2 regions of the Exiguobacterium sp. LL15 genome follow, and region 1 is predicted to be linked to the other one. Evidence: predicted binding sites of a transcription regulator. Region 1 holds the regulator's gene; the other holds the start of a gene.
The links. Region 1 encodes LexA, which represses DNA repair genes until DNA is damaged. Its sites were predicted from a motif close to CGAACATATGTTCG; they were not measured.
Positions count from the first base shown of each region.

Region 1 (12,485 bases):
CAAAGGGCGGGATCAAGATTTTTTTAGCATTCGTCGGTTTTGCTGATGCCTTCACACGAATGAAGCTGATCAGCAATCCCATGACGAGCGCTACCCCAGTTGATATCCAAATCATCCGATCACTTCCTTGATTAAAATCCAGTGAATCCGACGATGTCACTCATCCATGCTGCGAATTTACTCAAGCCATCAAAATACAGCATGACTCCGAACACCATCATCAAGGCTCCCCCGAATTTCGTTAATTTCAGACTATACTGCACGAACAAGCGCGAACGACCGACGAAGAACGCCATCAATAAGAACGGAATCGAGAAGCCAAGGACATACGCGAGCATGTAGAACATGCCTTGACTCGGATTGGTCGCAGCTAATCCGATGACTCCTGCGAGAATCGGACCTGTACACGGTGTCCAACCGGCTGCAAAACCGATTCCGACGAGTACCGTCCCGACGTATCCTCCTTTTCGTTCCCCGAGATTCAGTTTCTTTTCACGCATCAAGAATGTTGGTTGCCATAATCCGACGAGAACAATCCCAAACACGAAGATGACGAGTGCCCCAACCATCCGTAACGTATCGCGATATGTGATAAAAACATCTGCGAATAACGATGTCGATAAACCGAGCACAACGAACACCATCGCAAAACCAACGAGGAACGCTAACGTATGAAACAAGGATCGCTTTTCTCGTACGCCCCGTTCTTTTAAATCCGTTACCGACACGCCTGTGATGTATGAGAGAAACACAGGATACAGTGGTAGCGTACATGGAGAGACGAAAGATAATAATCCTGCTCCAAACGCTAACCATAATGAGAGCTCCATATGAGCATCCCCTTTCTTTACTACTATAGAAGAAGTTCCTCCTCTATTTTGCCAAACTCCTCTGCATTTAGCACCTATTATCTCACAGAAAGTTGCAAAAGATTCGTGTCCGCCAAAATTACAAAAAAATTACATTTCATCGATTTTACTGAAATCTCATTGCACCTCGTAAATGGACTTGCTAGAATATGGATACGACACCAATGTAAGGGAGACTGCTATGACGACACAACAACTATTGACGTTAGCCATCGAAGCCAAACGTAGCGAACTATATCATCAAGCTGACCAGTCCAGCTTCACCTCCCCGCGTGTTCTACAACTTAGCCATGAACTTGATGTTCTGCTTTTAGAATATTCACGGACAGTCCAAAACTACACCATTCACGGTTCGAACGAACCGCTCTTATCTTAATGCACGATTTGGTCAGCATTCGAGTGTGAATGCTGACTTTTTTATGGCTTCTTATTTCTGATGAGGTGCTTGACGTCCGCTCTTACACTCATTGCTAGTTCTCGTTCCCTCTATATACCTGACGATCTCCCTCAACTATACGTACATGAGGTCGAGCCGCTTGAATATGTCTCATTGAAGCGCGGTCGATTCACGATGCATTACTTGTATACGATCGAAGGTGCCGATCAGTGGGAGTTCATGATTTATCTACAGCGTTATATGGAAGAAGGAGATGTCCTCGAGCTGCTCTATATCGAAAATCAAAATGACAGCATGCATGACCATCTACCGTCCACTCCGCTACTAGAGCCAATCGAAATCAATATTCGCCAGCGAACGTACCAAACGATTCACGGCACGTTTCAGCTCTCCGCTAACGATTGGATGCAGGAATTGTATCATCGTTCTTACCTGACAGCGTTCGGCGTGACGACGATCGTCAAGTATTGATCTACGTATCATCCGTTTCACTTTTTCATCATCAGACGATAGAAGGATTCAACACTTTCTATCTTTAAGGCTTTTTTCTGTTGAATTGTGCGAATTTTTTATATTCAGTAAGCCAAAATACCTATAAACGTCCGTTTCTCATAATCAGTATGTCCTATCGATGACAAAAACCGTCCTTTTGCAATCTTGTTGTCACAAAAGCTCGGTTTGTAACTCGAATGACATTGACCTGTAAACGCACAGGTCAGATTTGCCGTGTAAAGTAGGAACAGTAAACACAGCATATGTCAGGAGGACATCAATAATGAAAAAAGCAGTTTTCGCTGCCGGTCTTGCAGCAACAGCTCTATCAGTAGGATTTGCCCAAGAGACAGAGGCTGCCTCAGAAACGGTAACAGTAAATACACCAGTACTCAACGTACGCACAGCACCTACAACTGCATCAGCAGACGTAGGCAATGTATATAAAGGTCAAACATTAAATGTCGAAGGACGTTCTGGCGCATGGATCAAAACAACAGTTAACGGTCAAAAACGTTATGTCCATGGTGCGTATACGTCTGCAGCAGGCTCATTCGACTTTAAAAAAGCGACAGTTACTACGGCAGTACTAAACGTCCGCACACAACCAACGACAAGCTCGAAAGATGTCGGTAACCTCTACAAAGGCGAAAAAGTCAACGTAGAAGGTAAAGTTGGTGCATGGATCAAAACAACAATCGATGGTAAAACGCGCTACGTACACAGCGACTATACTTCACTCGCTGGCGTATCGAAAGCACCAGCAGCAAAAGCACAACCTGCTGCGAAGCCAGCACCAAAAGCAGCAGCTAAACCAGCTACTGCAACAAAACAATCAACACCTGCAAAATCAGGTACGAAAGTGACGATGAACGTCAGTGCTTACACGAACGACCCATCTAACAACGGTAGCCAACTCTACAACGGTCGTGCGTTGACAGCAAGCGGTTATGACGTTACAAATACGATCACGTACAATGGTATGCGTATCGTAGCAGCTTCTTCACAATACCCAATCGGTACACGTATGCACATCGAAGGCATTGGTGAAGCAATCGTACTCGACCGTGGTGGCGCAATCCAAGGTAACAAACTTGACCTTCTCGTTGGTTCACAACAAGAAGCACTCAACTGGGGACGCCAAAACGTTACAGTTACAGTCTACTAATCAAAACAAACAACCTGCCGGGCGAGATCGCCTGGCAGGCTTTTTTTGTCTATTTTTTTAAGAAACCGTGACATGACCGGATTGCAACTGATACATCTTCTTATACAGACCATCTTGTGCGATCAATTCTTGGTGATTTCCTTGCTCGATCACTTCCCCTTGATGCAATACAAGAATCAAATCTGCATCTTGAATTGTCGATAGACGGTGGGCAATAGCAATCGTCGTCCGCCCTTGACGCATCCGTTCAAGTGCGACTTGCACTTTCTCCTCTGTCTCCGTATCGATCGAACTCGTCGCTTCATCAAGGATCAGGATTTTCGGATCCCGCGCCATCGTGCGTGCGAAGGAGATTAACTGACGTTCCCCAGCTGAGAACGTCGCCCCCCGTTCCGCAACGGGACTGTCATATTGATGATCCAGTTGATTGATGAATCCGTCCGCTTGTACGAATTTAGCAGCTGCTTCGACACGATCAAAGGAAATCGAACTATCGAATAATCGAATGTTGTCCGCGACCGTTCCCGTGAACAAGAATGAATCCTGCAACACGAGTCCGACATGCTGTCGTAGTTCTTCTTCTGATAACTGCTCAAGCGGTTGACCATCGATCAAAATCCGACCCGATTGGTATGCGTAAAAGCGCATCAAGATATTGATGATTGAACTTTTTCCACTTCCCGTATGACCAACGAGGGCAATCGTCTGTCCTTTTTTCGCCTCGAACGAAATTCCTTTCAAGACATCTTTCTCTCCGTCATAACTAAAGCGCACGTCTTCAAAGACGATATGTCCTTCCGATACTCGTGCATCTCCTTCGAGTTGTTTCGTTGGTTCCGGCTCATCCGTATCGAGGACCTTGAACACACGGTCTGCTGAGACGACAGCTTGTTGGAACTCGGACAACCGTTGCATGATTTGCTGAACCGGTTGGAAAATCCGCTCCATGTAGCTGATGAAGGCATAGACGACACCGACTTGGACCGTTTGCGAGAACGATAGGACACCGAAATATGTTACGAGTGTTGCGATCGAAACCGCCAGTAACAATTCAATGATGGGTCGCAGTAACCAACTATCGAGCTTCAAGTTCTTATAACGTCCATTTTGGTGGGCGACGTTCGTCTCCTCGAACTCTGCCATTAAGCGTTTTTCTTGGCGGAATTGTTGGATGATTGCCATCCCGTTGATGGATTCGTTCAGTTGGGCATTGATTTTCGATAGTAAATCGCGGACTTCCGCGTAATACTTCGTCGAATACTTCCGGTAAATCCAAATGATGAAATAAAACAGCGGTAACAATAGTAACGCAATCGTCGCGAGTCGCGGCTCTAGCAGATAGAGGAAGATATATGTTCCAATCAACTGAACGCCGCTTTGCACGAATGTCGACAGGACACCGATGTAGAGCTCCTTGATCGCTTCCGTATCGTTCGTGATCCGGGACACGAGCACTCCAGCAGGCGTCCGGTCAAAATAGGCAAGCCGTAAGTGCATGACGTGCCGGAACACATCAATCCGTAAGCGTTGAATGACTTGCAAGGCAATCTTTTGGAATTCGAACGCCTGTAAGTAATCGACGATGATCCCTGTCGTATGCAGTAACAAGTACGCTGTAAACAAAAGTGCGACTTCCTGTACGGGATATGTACCCGGTGCGACGTATTCATCAATGAAAATCTTGACGAGATACGGTCCCCCGAGTTTTGCCGCTGTCGTAATGAACAGCAGGATGAAGGCGATGCTGACCTGCTTTTTGAACGGTTTGACGAAATCAAGTAATCGTTTCAGGACGGCTTTTTCATTGATATCATGATTCATTAGAACGCCCTCCTTGTTCGACGAGTGATTCTAGTTGCTGACGATCGTACGTCTCTTTATACCAACCGTCATGAGCGAGTAACTGCTCATGTGTGCCTCGCTCGATGATCCGACCGTCTTCAAGGACGATGATCTCATCGGTATGTGACACAGCCGACAGGCGATGAGCAACGATGATTTGTGCCTGATCGTGATCCGCCGTGCGGAAGTGGTGGATGATCGCTTCCTCAGTTTTGGCATCAACCGCAGATAAGGCATCATCGAGCACTAAAATCGGACAGTCTGCTAGTAATGCCCGGGCAATCGAGATCCGTTGTTTTTGACCGCCGGATAACGTCACCCCACGCTCCCCGACCATCGTCGCATACCCTTCCTTAAATCCAAGAATATCATCATGAACCGCTGCGATCCGAGCTGCTTCCATGATGTCTTCCATTGATGCATCCGGTTTTGCAAAGGCAATATTATCAGCAATCGACGCGGAGAATAAGAAATGATCCTGTGGAACGATCGCCACTTGACGACGGACGGTGTCACGCGTCAATTGTTTGATGTCTCGTCCACCAATCGTGATGGCGCCTTGTTTGACGTCGTATTCGCGAGACAATAAGCGAACGAACGTCGATTTCCCAGCACCTGTCTTCCCGACGATTCCGAGCGATTTACCGGGCTTCAACGTCACATCGATGTCTTGTAAGACCGGTTGCGTATCATAGATGAAACGCTCAATCCCAACGTGGAGTTCAGGTGAGGAAACACTTGTTGCTGCTTCTTTCGCATCTTTAATTTCCGGTTCGATCGCAAGCATTCGCTCGATCCGATCGTAGGAAGCACGACCACGTTCGACAATGTTGAACAACCAACCGAAGGCAAGCATTGGCCATGTCAATAAACCAAGATATGTAGTGAATGAGACGATGTCACCAATTCGGATTTCACCTTGTTGTAACAGATATGCACCATATCCGACAGCGATGATGTACGATAGACCGACTAATCCAAAAATCGTCGGATCAAATAATGCATCGATTTTTGCGACACGACGGTTCTTTTGGACGACGTCATCCGATAGATCCGTAAACGTCTGCACGTCAGATTCCACTTCCCCTGTTGCTTTTAAGACGCGGACACCACTAATACTTTCCGCGACCTTGTCATTCAAATCGGAGAATGCTTCCTGCGCGTCGTGAAAACGCGAATGTAACATTTTCCCGTAGCGTGACGTCAAGTAGACCATCAGCGGCATCGGTAGAAGTGATACGAGCGTCAATTTCCAACTGATCGTCGTGACCATCGTGATGATGACAAAGCTCCCCATCGTCACCGAGTCGACGAGCGTGAGAATACCGGCACCTGCTGTCATCGATACCGCCTGTACGTCGTTCGTCGCATGCGCCATCAAGTCCCCGCTCCGATATTTCTTATAGAACGATTGATCCAAATCTGAAAAATGTCCATACAGTTGGCTGCGCAATAATCGACCGAGACGAATCGATGCTCCAAAGATATAAAAGCGCCAAAAATAACGAATGATATATGTCGCGACCCCGATGAGCAACAACGTACCTGCGAGACGAATCAAATCATCTTTCGTCAAGCTTCCCTCACTCAGACCGTTGACCGTCGTCCCGATGATTTTTGGCGGAATCAACTCTAACGCCGCTACAAAAATCAAACTGACGACCCCAAGACTATACGCTTTCCATTCTCGCCGGAAAAACCAACCGAGTTTCCTGAAGACTCCCATTCAAGTCTCCCCCCTTTTTTAAATCCTATGATTATTTGAAATAGTCTCACATTTTAGATTAGTTCTCTTTCTAAAAAATAGCAAATAAAAAGGAGACCATTTAGTCCCCTTTCGTACAGCTTATTTTTTAGGTGATTTCATTGAACCACTCATTGAACGCATCACTTGGTTGACTTTCTTTTGTGATGGCTTTTGACCCATTTGCATCATCAATGTCTTAATCATATCTTCGTTGATTGGTGGGTTTTGCTCCAAGTAGTTCATCATGTATCGACGAGCGATATAGAAACCAAGGGCGACACCTGCTACCAAGCAAAGAAGGGCAATTAAAATCCAAATCCATGTAGCCAAGTTGCTTCCTCCTCTAACTTAAAACGTCGCTTTTTACTATACTATAATTCCAATTGTTTGCATAGATGATAATAGATGAAAAACGAGCCCGACGTAAGATCGGACCCGTTTTTCCGGAAAAGATTATCCGAGTTGTTTGACTGTCGCTAAAACGTTCTCAACAGACATGCCGTATTCTTTCAAGAGGAAGTCTCCAGGCGCAGATGCACCGAAACGATCGATTCCGATGACTTGTCCTTCTGTTCCTACATATTTGTACCAACCGAGCGAAGCGCCTGCTTCGATCGCAACACGTTTCGTGATGTGTTTTGGAAGAACTGATTCTTTATACTCTGCTGACTGTGCTTCGAATACTTCCCATGATGGAAGCGAAACGACAGCTGCTGATTCACCAAGTTCTTTTTGTGCTTCGACAAGAAGGTGCACTTCTGAACCCGTACCGAGCAAGAGCGTATCAGCTTTCGTGACGTCACCAGCGATGACATAACCACCTTTTTCAGCGCCCTCTGTCGTCGTGCCTTCAAGTTCAGGAAGACCTTGACGTGTCAAGACGAGAAGTGTTGGTTTGTCTTTCGCTTGAACCGCTGTTTTCCATGCTGCGATCGTCTCTTTTCCGTCTGCTGGACGGTAGATCGTGACGTTCGGCATTGCACGGAAGCTCATCAAGTGCTCGACTGGCTCGTGTGTTGGACCATCTTCCCCGACAGCGATCGAGTCGTGCGTCAAGACGAAGATTGATGGAAGCCCCATTAATGCTGCTAAACGAACAGCTGGACGGAGGTAATCCGAGAAGACGAAGAATGTCGCACCGTAAGGAATGACGCCGCCGTGAAGTGCCATACCGTTGACAGCCGCAGCCATTGCGAATTCACGTACACCGAACCAGATGTTACGACCGCTTGGGTCGATATCGAAGTCTGCTTCGCCTTTGAGCATCGTGTTGTTCGATCCTGCAAGGTCAGCTGAACCACCGAACAATGTCGGAACGTTCTTCGCAAGACCGTTCAAGACTTCACCACTCGTTTGACGTGTCGCTTTTTTCGATGACAAGTCGTACGTCGGAAGATCTGCTTCCCAGTTGCTTGGCAATTCGTTTGCGATCGCGCGAACGAGTTCCGCATGCAATTCTGGATGAGCTGCTTCGTATTGTTTCATCGTTTCGTTCCATGCGTCTTCCGCAGAAGCACCACGTTGGACGATCCGCTCGTCGAACAATGATTTGACTTCTTCAGGGACGTAGAACTCTTCGTGATCCCAAATGTAGCTAGCTTTCGTCAATTTGATTTCCGCTTCACCGAGTGGTGCACCGTGAGAAGCCGATTTCCCTGATTTGTTCGGTGAACCGAAGCCGATGACTGTCTTGACTTCGATCAATGTTGGTTTTGTCGTCTCTGCTTGCGCCGCCGCGATTGCTTTCGAAATCGAATCGATATCCGTTCCGTCTTCTACGCGAATGACTTGCCAGTTGTACGCTTCGAAGCGCTTCTGGACGTTTTCAGAGAATGATTTATCGAGATCGCCATCAAGTGAGATATCGTTTGAATCATACAATACGACCAATTTACCAAGACCAAGGTGACCTGCGAGTGAAGCCGCTTCAGCTGAGACACCTTCCATTAAGTCTCCATCTCCACAAATTCCGTATGTGAAGTGATCGACGACGTTGAGATCGTCACGGTTGTATTTTGCTTCAAGATGACGTTCTGCCATCGCCATACCAACTGCCATTGCAATCCCTTGACCAAGTGGACCTGTCGTCGCATCTACACCAGCCGTGTGACGGTATTCCGGGTGACCTGGTGTTTTTGATCCCCATTGACGGAATGATTTAAGATCATCCATTGATAGATCATATCCCGATAGGTGGAGGAGTGAGTAGAGAAGCATCGAACCGTGTCCGGCTGAAAGTACAAAACGGTCGCGGTTGAACCATTCTGGATTTTTAGGGTTGTGGTTCATATGATCCGCCCAAAGCGAGAATGCCATCGGCGCTGCTCCCATTGGCATACCTGGGTGACCCGAGTTCGCCTTTTGTACGGCATCAATCGATAAGGTACGAATCGTATTAATTGCTAATTGTTCTACTGTCGTCATGTTCGTCAAAACAATCATCCTCTCTCTTTTTCACAAATTCCTACTCATTTTAGCACACTCTTAAATGTGATACAACTTTTCTAAATAGTATGTCACATTAAAATGAATGCGCTATCTATAGCCGTTCTATCGACTCATACAGGATGCATGAATTGATGAAAGATCGTTATTAAGATGTATTGCTATCGTGCAATGTTTCCTCATCTAACAGCGCTAAACAAAAAAGAGGTCCGCTTAACGCGAACCTCTTTCTTCTATAGAAGAAACAAACGATTATTGTTTATTCCGTTCTTCTTCTTGTGCTTGTTTTAATTTCTCTGGTGTTACGTCCGTACCTTCTTCATCAACAATCTTCATGCCCATGAGTTGGTTTTTGAACGATCCACGGAATGCTGCGAGATACGCTGCACGTAACTCTTTTTGCTCTGCCGCTTCTGCTTCTGATAACGGCTCGACTTTTGATTTATTCGCTAATGCGTTGATTCGATCTAATTGTTCTTGTGATAACATGGAATCCCTCTTTCTGTACGACTCAAACTTGAGTAGTTCAATTGTATTCTTACTGTAAAAGAGCTTACTAAAAAAAGCAAGTTAACCGCGTCAGTCGACGGGTTACTTGCTTCTCATTCCGGGCTAGGCGTCAATTCGCGGTATTCAAGGTATCGACGATTGACCGTTGCCTTTGAAATATCATGTCCCATCCCGCGAAGCGTAATGGCGATATCTGAAAACGTCAGTCCGAGCTCTCGAAGACGTACGATTTCTTCGATCGGTACGTCCTTTCGGCTACGCCCGGCGTTCTCTCCTTGGCGATTCAGATTTCGTTCCGGGCGAAAGCCTTGTTCGACCGCTCGCCGCATGCCGCGCGCGATTTTTGCATTATGCAGTTTACGTTGATATTCTTCCACGAGTGAGACGATCTCAAGGACCATCGCTTCTGCATCAGCAAGTTGGTATTCTCCATCGGAATCAAGTGTCATCAACCGAACACCGTGCTTCTTAAACGTGTGCAAAATAGCGATTTTCGCATTCCCTCGACCAATCCGTGTGTCATCCGTTACGAGGACCGCATCTACCGCATCACGTGTCACATGATCAAGAACCGTCAGCATCCCTTCCCGATCGACGTCATATCCACTCTCTTTTTCAGAGACGACATCCACGACATCAAAACCCTTTTGAGACGCGACCTTCGAAAGTTCCATCCGTTGGCGTTCAATCGAACTATCTTGTGCTTCTTTTTCGGTCGACACCCGACAATAAATCACGACCTTCATCGTACCTCACATCCCTGTTCGTTCTTTCACAACTTTTCCATTTTGTCATTGTTGTGCGATTGGTACAACGATTTTGCTTTTTGAGATGACGTGTTTTGTCTCGACATCATTATTTTTAATCAACCAGTTGACGTATTCTTCATCTGACATCGAACCGTCATTGTAGACTTCAGCGATTTGTTCAACTGTAGCGTTCTCATCGACCGTAACGGAAGCAGTCATTAGTTGCGCCACTTTTTCATCCGGGCGCGGTGTGAGTAAAAAGATCACGAAGGCAATACTTAATGCATAGAAGAGAATTGAAAAAGCATGAGTACGAATCGTATGAATCATCATGAATCCCTCCAAATATGAAATGAATGAGTTAGAATAAACGTTCGCGGAACAATTGTTCGCATAACTCATAATAAACACAGAACCCGTGTTCGGTCAACACAAAATGTCGAACAATTGTTTGTACGCTCATTTGTTCTATGTTATAGTGAATCTAGAAACATATATTCTTACATTTCAAACTTCAATCCAGAAAGAGGTGGCAATTCGTATGCGGAAAATGTCTAAGCGCCAACAAGAGATTCTCGACTACATCGTCTCTGAAGTGAAACTGAAGGGGTATCCACCATCAGTTCGTGAAATCGGAGAAGCAGTCGGACTCGCGTCTAGCTCGACGGTACACGGTCATTTGGATCGACTCGAGAAACGGGGAATGATTCGCCGTGACCCGACGAAACCACGTGCGATTGAGATATTGCTTGATAAGCCTGAAGAAATCACGGAAGCCATCGTCCATGTTCCCGTCATCGGGAAAGTCACAGCAGGTCTTCCGATTACAGCGATTGAAAACATCGAAGAACAGTTCCCACTCCCTGCACATTATGTAGGGAACGAGACGGTCTTCATGTTGACGATCGATGGTGAATCGATGATTAACGCAGGTATTCTTGACGGCGATCGTGTCATCGTGCGCCAACAAAACACAGCAGAAAACGGAGAAATCGTCGTAGCTATGACCGAAGATAGCGAAGCGACGGTGAAACGGTTCTTCTTAGAAGATCAACAGGTACGTCTACAACCAGAAAATGACTCGATGGATCCGATGTATTTCGATAATGTCTCCATTCTTGGTAAGGTAATCGGCGTGTATCGGACGATTCATTGACGGAGGGACCAGTTACGACTGGTCTTTTTTCATGCCATCAGGAAATGTACATGATACCGTCAATACCGTCGCACTGACGGGTTACGTTGCGTATTCGGTCGCAACGCAACAAACCGATTGGTTACCGACTGCCATCGGTATCGCTGTCGGTACCCTTTGGTTGTCACCCGACCTCGATTTAAAGTCAGAACCGTATTATCGCTTTGGACCATTTCGAGTTCTTTGGATGCCGTATGTCAAGATCATGCCTCACCGATCGATCTGGTCGCATGGACTGATCATCGGAGACATCATTCGGCTTCTTTATAGTGCTGCGATTCTGATTCCCCTACTATTTATAAGTCTATATTTTCAGGTTCTTGATTCTGCTACGATTGATTCGTGGTTTGCTTCCTTGCCTGCATTCATCGTTGGCATCATGGTGGCGAGTACGATTCATATCCTACTAGATTATTCCAGCAGTTGGTTTCGACCTAAAAAAAGAAAAAAACGTCGTCGGTAACACCTCTTTTGCTTGCTTGCAGGCAGGAAGAGGTGTTTTCTTATCCACTTTTTCGTATCTTTAAACATCAAAATAAAAAATTTCCATTCCTATATTTCAATTATATGTATTGAAAACGTTCTCAAATCGGAGTAATTTAAAGTAGAAAGGCCATTATCTGCTTTAATCCAAAGGGAGGGTTTTTGCATGAATAACTTTGTACTAGAAATGATCGGTACGATGATCCTCATCCTGCTCGGGGATGGAGTCGTCGCCGGTGTCGTCTTGAAAAAGACGAAATCGGAAAACAGCGGATGGATCGTCATCACGTTCGCTTGGGGTCTTGCCGTCATGACAGCAGCATTCGTCGCTGCTGAAAGCGGAGCACACTTGAACCCCGCATTGACGATTGCACTTGCTTTGAACTCTGACCTACCGTGGGCAGACGTTCCGATCTACATTGCCGGACAACTTGTCGGAGCTTTCATCGGCGCCATTCTCGTTTGGCTTCATTACATGAAACATTTTGAAGCGACTGATGATCAAGCCGCAAAACTCGGTGTGTTCGCAACAGGTCCAGCGATTCGTCATACGCCGTCGAACTTGATTTCTGAGATCATCGGGACATT
Region 1 covers NZ_JANFNX010000001.1:1,734,340-1,746,824, forward strand. The annotation lists gene NOM72_RS09105 (CcdC family protein) at 1-115, opposite strand, end outside; gene NOM72_RS09110 (cytochrome c biogenesis CcdA family protein) at 132-830, opposite strand; gene NOM72_RS09115 (aspartyl-phosphate phosphatase Spo0E family protein) at 1,051-1,245, shown strand; gene NOM72_RS09120 (hypothetical protein) at 1,306-1,737, shown strand; gene NOM72_RS09125 (SH3 domain-containing protein) at 2,042-2,926, shown strand; gene NOM72_RS09130 (ABC transporter ATP-binding protein) at 2,984-4,747, opposite strand; gene NOM72_RS09135 (ABC transporter transmembrane domain-containing protein) at 4,737-6,494, opposite strand; gene NOM72_RS09140 (YneF family protein) at 6,615-6,845, opposite strand; gene tkt (transketolase) at 6,969-8,939, opposite strand; gene NOM72_RS09150 (DUF896 domain-containing protein) at 9,213-9,449, opposite strand; gene NOM72_RS09155 (YneB family resolvase-like protein) at 9,563-10,216, opposite strand; gene yneA (cell division suppressor protein YneA) at 10,262-10,549, opposite strand; gene lexA (transcriptional repressor LexA) at 10,761-11,375, shown strand; gene NOM72_RS09170 (metal-binding protein) at 11,407-11,877, shown strand; gene NOM72_RS09175 (MIP/aquaporin family protein) at 12,064-12,485, shown strand, end outside.

Region 2 (12,485 bases), on a different contig from region 1:
GGTGCCTTACCAAAACCGTCGCATCGAAAGCGTCCGTTCCTTCATCTGCGATTATTCAATCAGACGCATCAGCAACTCCCGCTGATCACGTATCTGCGGGATTCGAGTAAACGTCGTTTCTTACTTCAGCTGTTTGCTGCGATGAACTATGGTCTTCTCGTCTTACCATGGATCGGACGTGGTCTTGTCATCGCCTTCGTTCTGTTCGTCCTGTATCAAGAAGTAAAACAACACGCTCTGTGGTTTAGACAGCAGCGCTTCTATCGGCTCGTTGACTCTCGTATTACAGCTTCTGCGGAAAATAAAGTCATTTAAAAGATATGGGAATCCAATATCTCTTCTCGTATTCCTTTCGTACACTAAAGGTAACCTAAAACGAACGGAGTGTATGCGTATGAAGTGGGGTCTGTATCCGAAAATGTTACTCGCTTTCCTCGGTCTTGCGATCGTACCGATCGTCTTGATCGGTTCGTTTTTGTATGTTGAAACGAAGAGTGCCTTAACGGACGAAGCTTACGCGAAACTTGAGGCGATTCGTGATGCTAAAAAAGCGACTGTCACGCAACATATCGATGAGAAATTTTTGAACCTCGAAGCATTAGCAGAGAACGAACAAGTCCAGCAAGCATTCGCTCCCTTAACGAAACAGTTTGCGGACGGTGGACTGGCAAACGACGCCTACCAACAAGAAGCCAAAAAATTCGATACCTACTTCAATCAATACATCGAGCAGTTCGGCTTCTATGATGTCTTCTTTATTGATCCGGACGGAAATGTCGTCTATACGGCGTTCAAAGAACCGGATCTCGGTCAGAATGTCGTCACCGGTGATCTCAAATCGTCAGGGCTCGGAAAAGCGTATCAGGACGCCTTAACAAAACAAACAGGCGTCATTGCTGATTATGCGTACTACGAACCGTCAAAAGCTCCTGCTGCTTTCTTTGCGATTCCCTATGTCGACCCAAAGACGAACAAACCACGTGGAGTTCTTGCGCTTCAGCTCGCCGGTGATCGAATCAATCAGATCATGAAAACAACGGCTGGACTCGGCAAAACCGGTGAATCGTATCTTGTTGGTGCCGATCAACGCTTACGCTCTGATTTCCGAGCGACAAAACAGACCGAAGTCGGTGAAAAACGTATCCAGTCGACGCCAGTCAAACAAGTCATTGCCGGTCAGACGAAAACGACAGAAACAACGGACACCGATGGTCATGAAGTCGTGACGTCCTTCACACCACTAAAAATCGCTGGTCTCAACTGGGGACTGATCACAGAAGTCCATACGGAAGAAGTGTTTGCTTCTTTATCTGATTTCGTCCAAAAGCTATTGATTGCGTTAGTGGCGTTAATTGCTTTGGTAGCACTTGCTGCGATCCTCTTCACACGCACGCTCGTCCGACCGATTCGCGCGTTACTGCATAGTGCGGGCGCGATTGCCGAACACGATTTATCACAACCGGTCGTTGCGACGTCACGTGATGAAATTGGACAGCTCTCCCGTTTATTCGAGACAATGCGCCTCTCTTTAATCAATTTGGTACAGCGAGTCGATGCAATGTCACGGACGATTGATGACTCTCTCGCTGAGCTCGTCGTTGAAGCCGAAGAGACCGGACACGGAACAAAAGAGATGGCAACAGCAATGACTGGAATTGCCGCAACCGCCCAGCAACAGTCTGGCGCATTTGATGGGCATACAGCGTCCTTACAATCCTTGACGGCAACAATCGAGCAAACTGCGCAGACATCGGCTCTCGTCGTCGATAACGCTAGTCGTTCAGAAAATCTTGCAACGACCGGACGTTCGGATCTCCATGCCGTTACGGAACAGATGCAATCGATTCAAAATGCGATTGATGAGGCGGCCGATAAATCACGTCGCGTCCAAATCGCTTCCGAGAATATCTTAGAGATCATCAGTATCATCGAATCGATCGCTAACGAAACGAATCTTCTCTCATTAAACGCTTCGATCGAAGCCGCACGTGCCGGGGAACAAGGCAAAGGATTCGTTGTCGTCGCGCGTGAGATTCAGAATCTTGCCAACCAATCGAAACAGTCAATGGTTCGTGTCCAGGAAACAATCGATTCGATCCAACTGGAGACAAAACAACTCGAAGACGCCATGGCACGCGGAACTGTTGCCGTTCAAGACGGTGTCGTTCGCGTCACGGAAGCGACGAAATCATTTGATTCGATCGTCACCCAGTCAAAAGGGGTTACTGTTGATATGGCCGCCCTTTCGGAAACGAACCGGGATGTCTTATCGACCGCTTCCCACCTCGTCGCGCAAGCCGAACAGTTACGCGCCGGAATCATTGCCAGCGCCCAAGACAACCAACATGCATCCGAGCAATCACTCGCTTTCAGCGAACGAATGGATGTTGTGCATACGCTGACGGAAGAGATTTATACGCTCTCCCGTGAGTTGCACGAGACGATCAACCGCTATACACTGGATTAAACTTGAAAGGAGACATGCCTCATGCCGACTCACTTATTCCTCTTTGGAGGCGGTCCTCCTTTTACACCGAACTTACGAACACGATTTGCCGCATTAACGAACGGTGGACCGGTCGCGATTCTATACGTTCCACGAACCGGTAAGGACTGGACGAGCTACGCCTCGATTTATACGAAGCCGTTACAGGAAGATGGCATTTCGTCTTTCGTCCATCTGCCACTATCTGACGCACCAACAGACGGACAACTCGCGCAACTGAAGCAGTGTCAAGGCATCATCATCTCCGGTGGCGAGACCGAATTGTATCAGCAATACTTGGTCGGCACACCGATCGGTGACATCATTCAGTCGCGTTTCGCAGATGGTGTTCCGGTCGCCGGCTTTTCAGCCGGTGCCCTCATTTCGCCCGAACGGTGTATTATTACGGAGATCGACCAACGCGACAATCAACGTCTTCGCTTGCCTGGTCTTGCCTTACTGAACGACGCGGTCATCTGTGTCCATTACGAGACGTGGGGCGAAGCCGCCCATCTCACGCAATCCTTTACGGAAGAAAGCACAGACCGTGCTTTCGGGCTTGCTGACGAGAGCGGAATCTATCTACGCAATCAGCACCTCGTCGAAACAGAAGGAACCGATCCCGTCGTATTGTCGCGGAGTCCCGTCAGATGACAGCGATCGTTCCTGCCGTCAAAGGCATCATCATTCACGAGCAACGTCTCCTGATCGTCCGCCGGGCTGCTGCTGACTTCGGTGGCGGCACGTGGGAATGTCCGGGTGGCAAGATCGACTTCGGTGAATTGCCAGTCGATAGTCTCGTTCGCGAGATAAAAGAAGAGACACAGTTGACGGTTACCCCAGAGCGTCTCCTCTATGCCTCGAGCTTCCTGACGCATCCCGATCGGCAAATCATTCTCTTGATGTACATCTGTTCGACGAATCAGACAGACGTTCAATTATCAGTGGAACACGACGCTTATCTCTGGGCGGACGAAACAACAATTCGTCAGTTAATTGCCCCGAACATTTTGGCTGATTTTGAACGCCATGATGTATTTTCGTTATTGCATCGCTAAACACAGCTGCCCCGCCTGACCAATCGGTCGAGCGGGGCAGTTTGTATTTACAGTAAAGGATCTCGATAACAGACAACACGATTTCGGCCAGTTTGTTTGGCTTCATATAATGCTAAGTCGGCTTTCTGGACGGTCTCAAATACAGTCGATGCTTGATCGGATGAAGCGGCACCTAGCGATAACGTGACATGAAAAACGGGGTGCTCTTTATAAACGAAGTGTTGATCGGCGCAGGCAGATCGAATCCGTTCCCCCAGTCGTTCCGCTTGTCGAAGTGGTACGTCCGGCAACAGTAAGACAAACTCTTCACCACCGTACCGACCGACGACGCCCTGTTCTGGACAATACGATTGCAAGAGATGGCTGAGTTGTCGTAAAACGACGTCACCCCCTTCGTGTCCGTATGTATCATTGATTGATTTAAAATGATCGAGATCGAGAATGAGGACGGAGAAGACTGTTCCGTTCTGAGCGTACTCGGCTAACGTTTCATCTAGCTTCCGGCGGTTTCCCAGTTGCGTCAACTCATCCGTTAAAGCCAGTTCCTGTTGCGTATGTACGAACAAAAAGTGCTTTCTTAGTTCTTGTAAGAAACGATAGGTGACGTAACCACCAATCATGATGACAATGATATAGACGAGCGCAATCTCTAAAAACCGCTCGAACGTGTTCGTTAATAAATAGAGCGCCGGTAAGCTGTATGCGATACCTGTTCCAAGCAACACGAGATAATCCTTCATCCGCTGAGCAGCGAACCGTCGATAAATCGTCGCTGTCACGAGTAACGCGACACAGATCAAGGTCGTCAGAATCAGTCCTTGGTATTCGCCAGCTGGTGTCACCGCAAATCGGGCACCGATGATGAACAGCATCGTGATGCTACCGCTGACTAATCCGCCGTAAAAGTACGCCGTGACGAGCGCAACGAGACGCAAATCAATCTTTGCAACGTCATAGGAGATACTGTTAAAGATCAATAGGGCACCAATCACACCCGCGATACAACCGATCACGAGTCGGACTTGTAAGGAGGAATTGGGCGAAATTCTCTCGATCCGTCGTAGTGGTAAAAACGCAAACAACAATGTCGCAATCAACAGTGAGAAGTTCAACAACAATGAATTGAGCAACGTAAGCACGACGACATCCTCCTCATTCCATTTCAGATGTTTACTCTATTCCCTCCAAATTACACATTCCCCTCTTTTTCCAAGGTTTTCAAACAAGAGGAGAGGGAATCAAACAAATATGTCTATCGTCTACATCATTAAGGGGGAATCTTTCATGAACCGTCAAGCCGAAAAACGAAAAAGTAAAATGCCGTTCTTCATCATTCTCGTCATCGCTATCTTCGTCATCGTTGCTGCTGCGTTGATCATTTACGTCACATCCGAACCAAAAGAAGAGACACAAGCACTTATGACACACCTTGCGACTGTCCTACCGATTTACGTGAACTAGATTCACAAGACCTTTACACAAGCCGTACAACACCTTCATACATGTTGCGACCCCTCCTTCCGATAGGTACACGGGAGGAGATGTTTTTTATGCTTATGAAAAAACGATTATTAGCACAACAACTAAATGGATGGCTGATTCCGATCGTTGCCATCGGACTGATTGTGATCAGCGGTCTAAGCGTTTACGCATCGTATCAACAATCCGTCGCAGCAACTGAGGAACGGCTGATGCGTGAGTTAACGATGTTCGACGCGAATGTCCGGGCAACGTTTCTTGCGTATCCGGATGACACCACAGACCGCTCGCGTGCCATCAAACGATTGCAACAGCAACAGCGAACCGACTTATCACGTGACGACTATTCGATTCGTTTTCAAAGCCTGAAAACGAGTGAGGCGTTCCGACCGCTAACACTCGAACCGGCAAAACGAAAACAACTACTACAGCACTTAAAAACAGCCCGTACATATGCTTTTTCGAATCAAGACCAGTTTCTTGTCGCAATGACGATTCCGGAACTCGATGACGTCATCTTGCTGACGACTGATCGCGATAAATTAATCGCCCCTGCTCGCGATTTAGCTTGGACACTCGTCTGGGTCAGTGTGATTACGCTTGTCAGTATCAGCCTCTTGATTCGCTCACGAATTAGAAAACAACTCGCCCCACTATCGAAACTCGCCTTACAGATTGAAGAAGCGCATGCGAAGCGATCGTATCGTCCATTAACGCTCAAAACGACGACCTTTGAATTACAACAACTCACGTTTCAATACAATCAATTAATGCAACAAATCGGAGATTTAACGGCTGAGATGCAACAAGCGAGTCAGGAACTCGAATCCGTCCAGCCCCACTTTTCCTCACGCTTATCCGCAATGGATCAATCGGTCCAAGCCGTCGATGAAGTCGCCGGTTCTTTACTTGCGCAATCGTCGCAAATGGATCAGACAATCGTCGCCTCGACACGTTTGACCGCTCAAGGGCACGATGCGTTAAGTGAGATGCAAACGACACTTCTCAACAGCCAACATGCCGTAACCCGTTTTCAACAGACTGTTCAGACGAATCACACGACACTTGAGACCTTACAAGAGGAAAGCCAGTTACTAAAGGAACAATCCGCGACGACAGAGCAGATTTTGCAACAGACCTCACACCTACAGCAACAGATGGAGACCTCAATCTCGCACATTCAGCGCGTTGCTGAAGAGACGCGCCGCTTGTCGCTGAACGCGCTGATTGAGGCAACCCGTGCTGGAGAAGCCGGTCGTGGCTTTATCGTCGTTGCCAAGGAAGTCGAAAAACTCGCAATCGATATCCGAACGAGTACAGATCACATCCGTCAAGTCAATCAGACATGGACGGCGGGACTCGATCAAGTCGAACAAGCCATCGTGCAGATGACCGAACGTTTTCTCTCAACATCGCAACAGCTCGAGACGGCAACGGCACACTTGCAACAGATGCTGACTGAAGCGACGACGATCGAAACGACACTGGGTACCGTCGAACACCAACGTCAAATCGTCGCAGATGTTCAGTCGAACATGCAGGAACATCTGCAGTCCGTTCAGCAGTTGATGTCGGAGCTCTCTTCTTACAGCCAGGTGCTTGGGGAACAGATGCAACACCACGTCACTCAACAGACGGAACTGAAGACACATAGTGCGGTACTCGAGTCAAGGATCAGTTCGTTGCAACAGACCGTTCGCTCGAATGAATCGCCGTCTTAAATCAAAGGAGCGCCTCCCATCTCTGGTAAGCGCTCCTTTCCTCTATTTTCAGCCGATATAACGTGCTTCCTTTTTATCGATAATGTTGCGGATCCGGTTTTCCGTCACCTGATACTGCTCTGCCAATTGACGAATCGTCTTCCCTTTTTCATACTGCGCGCGAATCGTTCGAATCTGAAACGATGACAGCGTCACATGTTGACCTAACAAGAGATCAAATTCACCCAGCAGTTCAGTATACTGTTGATCGATCGAAGGCAAGACGTCTAAGTTCGACAACTGATCGTCAGCCCGTTTACCATTGCGCCGGACGAGTTGCGCCTCCGTGACGTCTGCCATTAGAAAAGCTTGTGCAACAAGTACACCGACCTGGACACGTTCTCCTCGACCACGTTGATAAAGTGTGACTTTCCGGTATCCTTCCCGATTGATCCGTGGACGGAGCAAGACACCTTTTCGGCGTTGCTGGACACCGCGACACGTCACGATCGTTCGGTCGAGCGATCTTACGCGACCAAACGATGAGACTTCATATATACCTACATAGCCGATGACGGCTTTCCATTGTTCTTGCATGATTGTCCTCCTTCAGACAAGGACACGACGGGACTTCATACTTGAATTATATCAAATTACGAACAAACGTTCTAGTGATGTCACTCGTCGGAATGTGCTATTCTTAGCAGAAAAAGGAAATGAGGTTCATCTATGAAATTCGTCTTGTTACTTGGTCCCCAAGCGGTCGGAAAGATGACGATCGGTCAGGAAATCGAACGATTGACGGAGATGAAAGTCTTCCATAACCATCAGACAATCGATCTGTTATTGCCTTATTTTGATTTCTCTGAACCCGCACATCACCGCTTAAAGGATACGATCCGGCGCGAGATGTTCAAGGAAATGGCGAACAGTTCGCTCGAAGGTGTCCTGTTTACATTCCTCTGTCTATTCGGCGTCGAAGGTGGTGGTCTCGAGTTCATTGAAGAGACAGTCGAATTATTCGAACAAGCGGGTGCTGACGTCTATATCGTTGAACTCGATGCGCCGGTCGCAACACGCCTGCACCGGAACACGACCGAAAACCGATTGACACACAAAGTAACGAAGCGTGATCTCGCTGCTTCTGAACAGGACTTACGCGAGACGGCGGACGGATACCGGACACGTTCGCTTCCAGGTGAACTACCGGACGTCAACTACCTCTTCCTCGATACGGAACAGTTAAGCGCGCGTGAAAGCGCTGAAGCGATTTGCGACCATTTCAACTGGTCCAAAACAACGGTCTAATCACAAACGAGCCCCGTCCTGCTCAAGCAGGCGGGGCTTTAATGATAGAGTTTGCGTTCATATCGATTCGCCTGCAACTGAAATCCGTTCCGACGCCAGACCGCCGCACTGCCCGCTTCGCCGTAAACATACGTCAGTAATAACGTCCGTGCGAGATACGACAAAATCGACGTCAACGCTTCTGTGATGTATCCGTGCTGATCATCCTCATCAGTCGTCGTATAACGTAAGTTTCCGGTCGATGCATTCCATGTGAAGGTAATCGTCCCGACAATCGTTTTCTCACGCAACGCATGCAACGTCCACTTGCAACCCGATTCTTCATCCGTTGCTTCGACAAACAATCGTGACGTCGTAAAATCCGGATGTCGTCCTTTCATTCAGCTCTCCTCCTCGACCTCAAACGTTGCTGTCGCGTAAACCTCTCCGTTAATTAAAATCGTTAATGTATGTGTACCAGGATAATGGACACGCGTCGTCATGTTCCGAAACGATTGGCGTCGTTCAACTTGTAAGACACCTTTAACTTCCCGCTCCCGCAGTTGAAACACCTTCCGACTCGTTCCACGTTGTTTGACGTAATCGATCGCGTATTCAAGACGCAGACGTTGCTCGACGGAACTGTTTACTTGAAACGAAAACTGTAACTCTTGACCAATCGTCACTGGTGAGACGACCAAGTCCGTCACCTCGACCTCACCTTGCGTGACGTGTCCGAACAACTGTAATACTTCTGGATTTCCGCGCTTCAGTAACGTCCGGGAAGCGTGACGTAAAATCCAGTCTGTATTCGGATCTGTTCCTAAGTGACGTTCGATTCGCTCGATCAGGTATTCCGGATGTGTCTTTGAAATATCGTTCAAGTGATTGGCGACACTTTTTCGGACGTAAAGTGACGGATCCTGTAGTAAGGCGTCAAGAATCGGTAACGCCGGACGCGGATCAGCAATCAAACGCGGAATCGCTTGTCCCCACGGCAGACGCGGGCGTGTTCCTTCAGACGCTAAGCGCCGGACGTGTTCATCGTCTGATGTTGTCCATTTAAGTGCCTGCTCGAGGAAACGTTCCTGATCAGCAAGTAAAAAGCGACGAACGGCGAACTCCGACGTCGAATGTTGCGTCAACTTGGCAAGTATCTCTATCGCAAGCGTCCAGTCAGAAAGGTCTGCCGTTCGTTCGACATACTCTGGAAAAACAATTCCCGGTAGCCCAGTAAACTGCGGTGCGAGTCGCTCTAGCTCCGACACCGAGTCCGGAAACGGTGGCAAGATCGTCTCCAGCGTCTCCGCCACACGACGGACACGTTGTTTAAACGCGAGTTCTTCCCAGTCTCCCTGCTCGACTCGTCTTCGAAAATCCGGTACATCGACCGCTGCTCCTAAGCGGTCGAGCCAACTCGGTGAAAATACATCTTTAATCAAACTCATCCTTCATCCAGTCCTCTCTGTGTGCGCTCCAGTTTGAGCAATGTTTCCTTGCGTGCGAGTCCACCCGCGTATCCACCTAAATCTCCATTCGTCCGAATGACCCGATGGCACGGAATGACGATTGCCAGTTGGTTCGCTCCATTCGCTCGTGCGACGGCACGAACAGCAGTCGGTTGACCGATCCGGATCGCCAGCTCTTGGTACGAGATCGTCTCCCCACTCGGAATCCGCTCGAGTTCTTCCCAGACGCGGCGTTGAAATGGTGTCCCGTACCGCATCAGTGGCGTCTGAAACGATACCGGCTCTCCTTTGAAGTAACGACGGAGCTCCGCTTCGATCTGTCCAAAGACCGGTGATTCCCCGGGAACGATGACAGCGCGCGCTTTTTGACGTAATTGTTCGATTTCCCGCTCCAGTCCACGTCGGTCGACGAACTCGAGCAGATGTAAGAGTTGATCGTCGGCAATCGCCAGCATCGAACCGAGTGGTGTATCAAGCCATTTCGCGCGTAAGACCTGCCCGTCAAAGCGCGACGGTGCCTGCCCGAGAATCCGTGCTGACGCCTCACGAAAACCACTACTCGATTCATAACCTCCAGCCAACTGCCCTTCGATGATCGGCTTACCGGTCCGGATCTCCTTCATCGCAAGCCCCATCCGTCGTGCCCGAGCATACGCGACGAACGTCATTCCGAAGCGTTTCTTGAACTGGCGGCGTGCCGTTGATTCATCGAGACCAAGTGCTCGAAAATCGGCTTCCTTGAATCGTTTGTCTGGTTCTGCCTCGACCGCTTCGATCAAGCGTTGAATCGTACCATGATCGCCGGGATAAGCAAGCGGATGACAACGACGGCACGGTCGATAAGAGGCAAGTAATGCCTCTTGCGCCGTCTCAAAAAACTCACAGTTCTCTGCTTTCGGTTTTCGTGCCGGACACGTCGGACGGCAAAAGATGCCGGTCGTCTTGACACCAACAAAAAACGTTCCTTCGTACGTCGCGTCCCGGCGAACGAGCGCTTCATAATACGTGTGATGTTCCATCGCCTTCCCCTCCTTTGTCCTTAGTATACCGGCTTGTCCGGTCATCATGTCGCCGAAAATCAGGCATTGATATGTTTAAGATTCACTTAAGAAACATCGTCCTGTTTTCGAAAGGGACGATGTGCATACTACATGATATACTCAACGGAAAGTAGGGTTTTCATGTTTGATTTCTTAAAAGAAGCACTTCACGCACCACTCCGTGTCGGAGCCGTCGCACCGAGCAGTCCACGTCTGGCTGAAATGATGGCACGACGCGCCGTCGCCGATCGTCCACGCCAAATTCTTGAAGTCGGAGCGGGTGACGGAGCGATCACCAAAGCTTTACTGGCCGCTCGTTCACCGGAGACACATCTCTTGATTTGTGAACGGAGCGAAACGTTCCACCCGGCACTCGAGCAGTTGCTAGCTCAAGAAACGAATGTCACTCTCTTCATTGGTGACGTTCAAGGATTATCCGATTCATGGAGCGGACAGATCGACGTCATCGTCAGTGGTCTCCCGTTCGCGTCGTTCCCGGCAGCGTTGCGGCATGACTTATTAGCACAATTCCAAACGTTACTACGACCAGGCGGTCACTTCATCGCCTTTCAATACACCCGGTTCCAGTTCAAGATGTTCCGGGACTATTTCCAAGAACACAGTTATTCGCACACGCTCTACAATCTGCCCCCGGCTTATGTTTTCGAGGGGGTACAACAGGAGGAATCTACACATGCCCACGCTCTTGATCGTTGACGATGAAGCAGACATCCGTCAATTGCTTCGACTGTATTTAACCAATGAAGGGTACGAGATCCTCGAAGCCGAAAATGGTGAGGAAGCGTTAGCGACTCTTGCAACGCGTCCAGTTGATGCGATGTTACTCGACGTGATGATGCCCGTTCGCGATGGCTTCTCGACCGTTCAAGCTGCGCGCGCTGCCGGTCACACGTTACCCGTCTTGATGCTGACAGCGAAACGCGAAGACATGGATAAAATTCAAGGTTTGACCTTCGGGGCGGACGATTACATCGGTAAACCGTTCAATCCGCTTGAAGTCGTCGCCCGCGTCAAGGCGCTGTTACGCCGCGTCAGTCAGTATCATGTCCCGACTACTGCTTCAGCGATTCAGGTCGGTCCGTTCACACTCAAAGAAGACGAACGCGTCATCTTTAAATACGATGTACCGCTCGCCCTGACACGCCGTGAATTTGATTGCCTGGCGCTCTTTTTGAGTCACCCCCGTCGTGTCTTCTCGGCTGAAGACCTGTATGAACGGGTTTGGCAGGAGGAAGCACTTGGTTCCGCGTCGAACGCTGTCATGGTCCTGATCCATAAGCTCCGCGACAAGATTGAGGATGTCCCGAAAGAACCGCGCCACCTCCAGACGGTCTGGGGCGTTGGTTATAAGGTTGAGCCATGAGACGGATCAAACTAACTGTTTGGATGCTCGTCTTACTCTTACTCGCCGCGGTTTTAAGTACGGCACTCGCCTGGTTGCTTGCGAGTCAGTTGCCGCTCGGTACGAAGACGGTTCCTCGGTACTATTACACGACAGAGCAAGAAGTCGTCCAAGACGTAAAACGTGATATCGCCCGTTACGAAAACGGGCAATCACCGAACGGTCCTTACGAGTGGGCCGTTTACAGTGCCGATAGTCGTCGCCTCGATGCATCTGACAAGTTTCCGGAAGACTTGACGCCCAGCCGGTTACTCGCTGCTCAAACACCGACGGAGCGAGAGCCGTCCGACATAGGAACGATCCGGACATTGCACCACATCGAAGCGATTTCCCTACCAAATGGGGCGTCCGGTTTTTTCCTGACGGTACAGACAGATAAACCGAGACTCAATGAATATCAAATCGGGAATTCGAACGCCTTCTTCGTCTTACAAGTCGTCTTGTTCATCCTCTTTTTACTACTCTTGACGCGTTGGATTGCCGGATTGTTCCGGGAACTCGAACGACGACTCGAACGGTTGACGGTCGAACCGCCACCAACTGA
Region 2 covers NZ_JANFNX010000002.1:154,580-167,064, reverse strand. The annotation lists gene NOM72_RS12230 (ABC transporter permease) at 1-315, shown strand, start outside; gene NOM72_RS12225 (methyl-accepting chemotaxis protein) at 389-2,467, shown strand; gene NOM72_RS12220 (Type 1 glutamine amidotransferase-like domain-containing protein) at 2,489-3,139, shown strand; gene NOM72_RS12215 (NUDIX hydrolase) at 3,136-3,543, shown strand; gene NOM72_RS12210 (GGDEF domain-containing protein) at 3,591-4,682, opposite strand; gene NOM72_RS12205 (hypothetical protein) at 4,828-5,004, shown strand; gene NOM72_RS12200 (methyl-accepting chemotaxis protein) at 5,094-6,743, shown strand; gene NOM72_RS12195 (NUMOD4 domain-containing protein) at 6,792-7,319, opposite strand; gene NOM72_RS12190 (AAA family ATPase) at 7,452-8,030, shown strand; gene NOM72_RS12185 (GNAT family N-acetyltransferase) at 8,069-8,410, opposite strand; gene NOM72_RS12180 (DNA alkylation repair protein) at 8,411-9,457, opposite strand; gene NOM72_RS12175 (bifunctional transcriptional activator/DNA repair enzyme AdaA) at 9,454-10,497, opposite strand; gene NOM72_RS12170 (class I SAM-dependent methyltransferase) at 10,660-11,235, shown strand; gene NOM72_RS12165 (response regulator transcription factor) at 11,213-11,902, shown strand; gene NOM72_RS12160 (sensor histidine kinase) at 11,899-12,485, shown strand, end outside.
Region 2: a site for LexA is predicted at 7,379-7,392, ahead of NOM72_RS12195 (NUMOD4 domain-containing protein). Genes of this name have one in related genera too.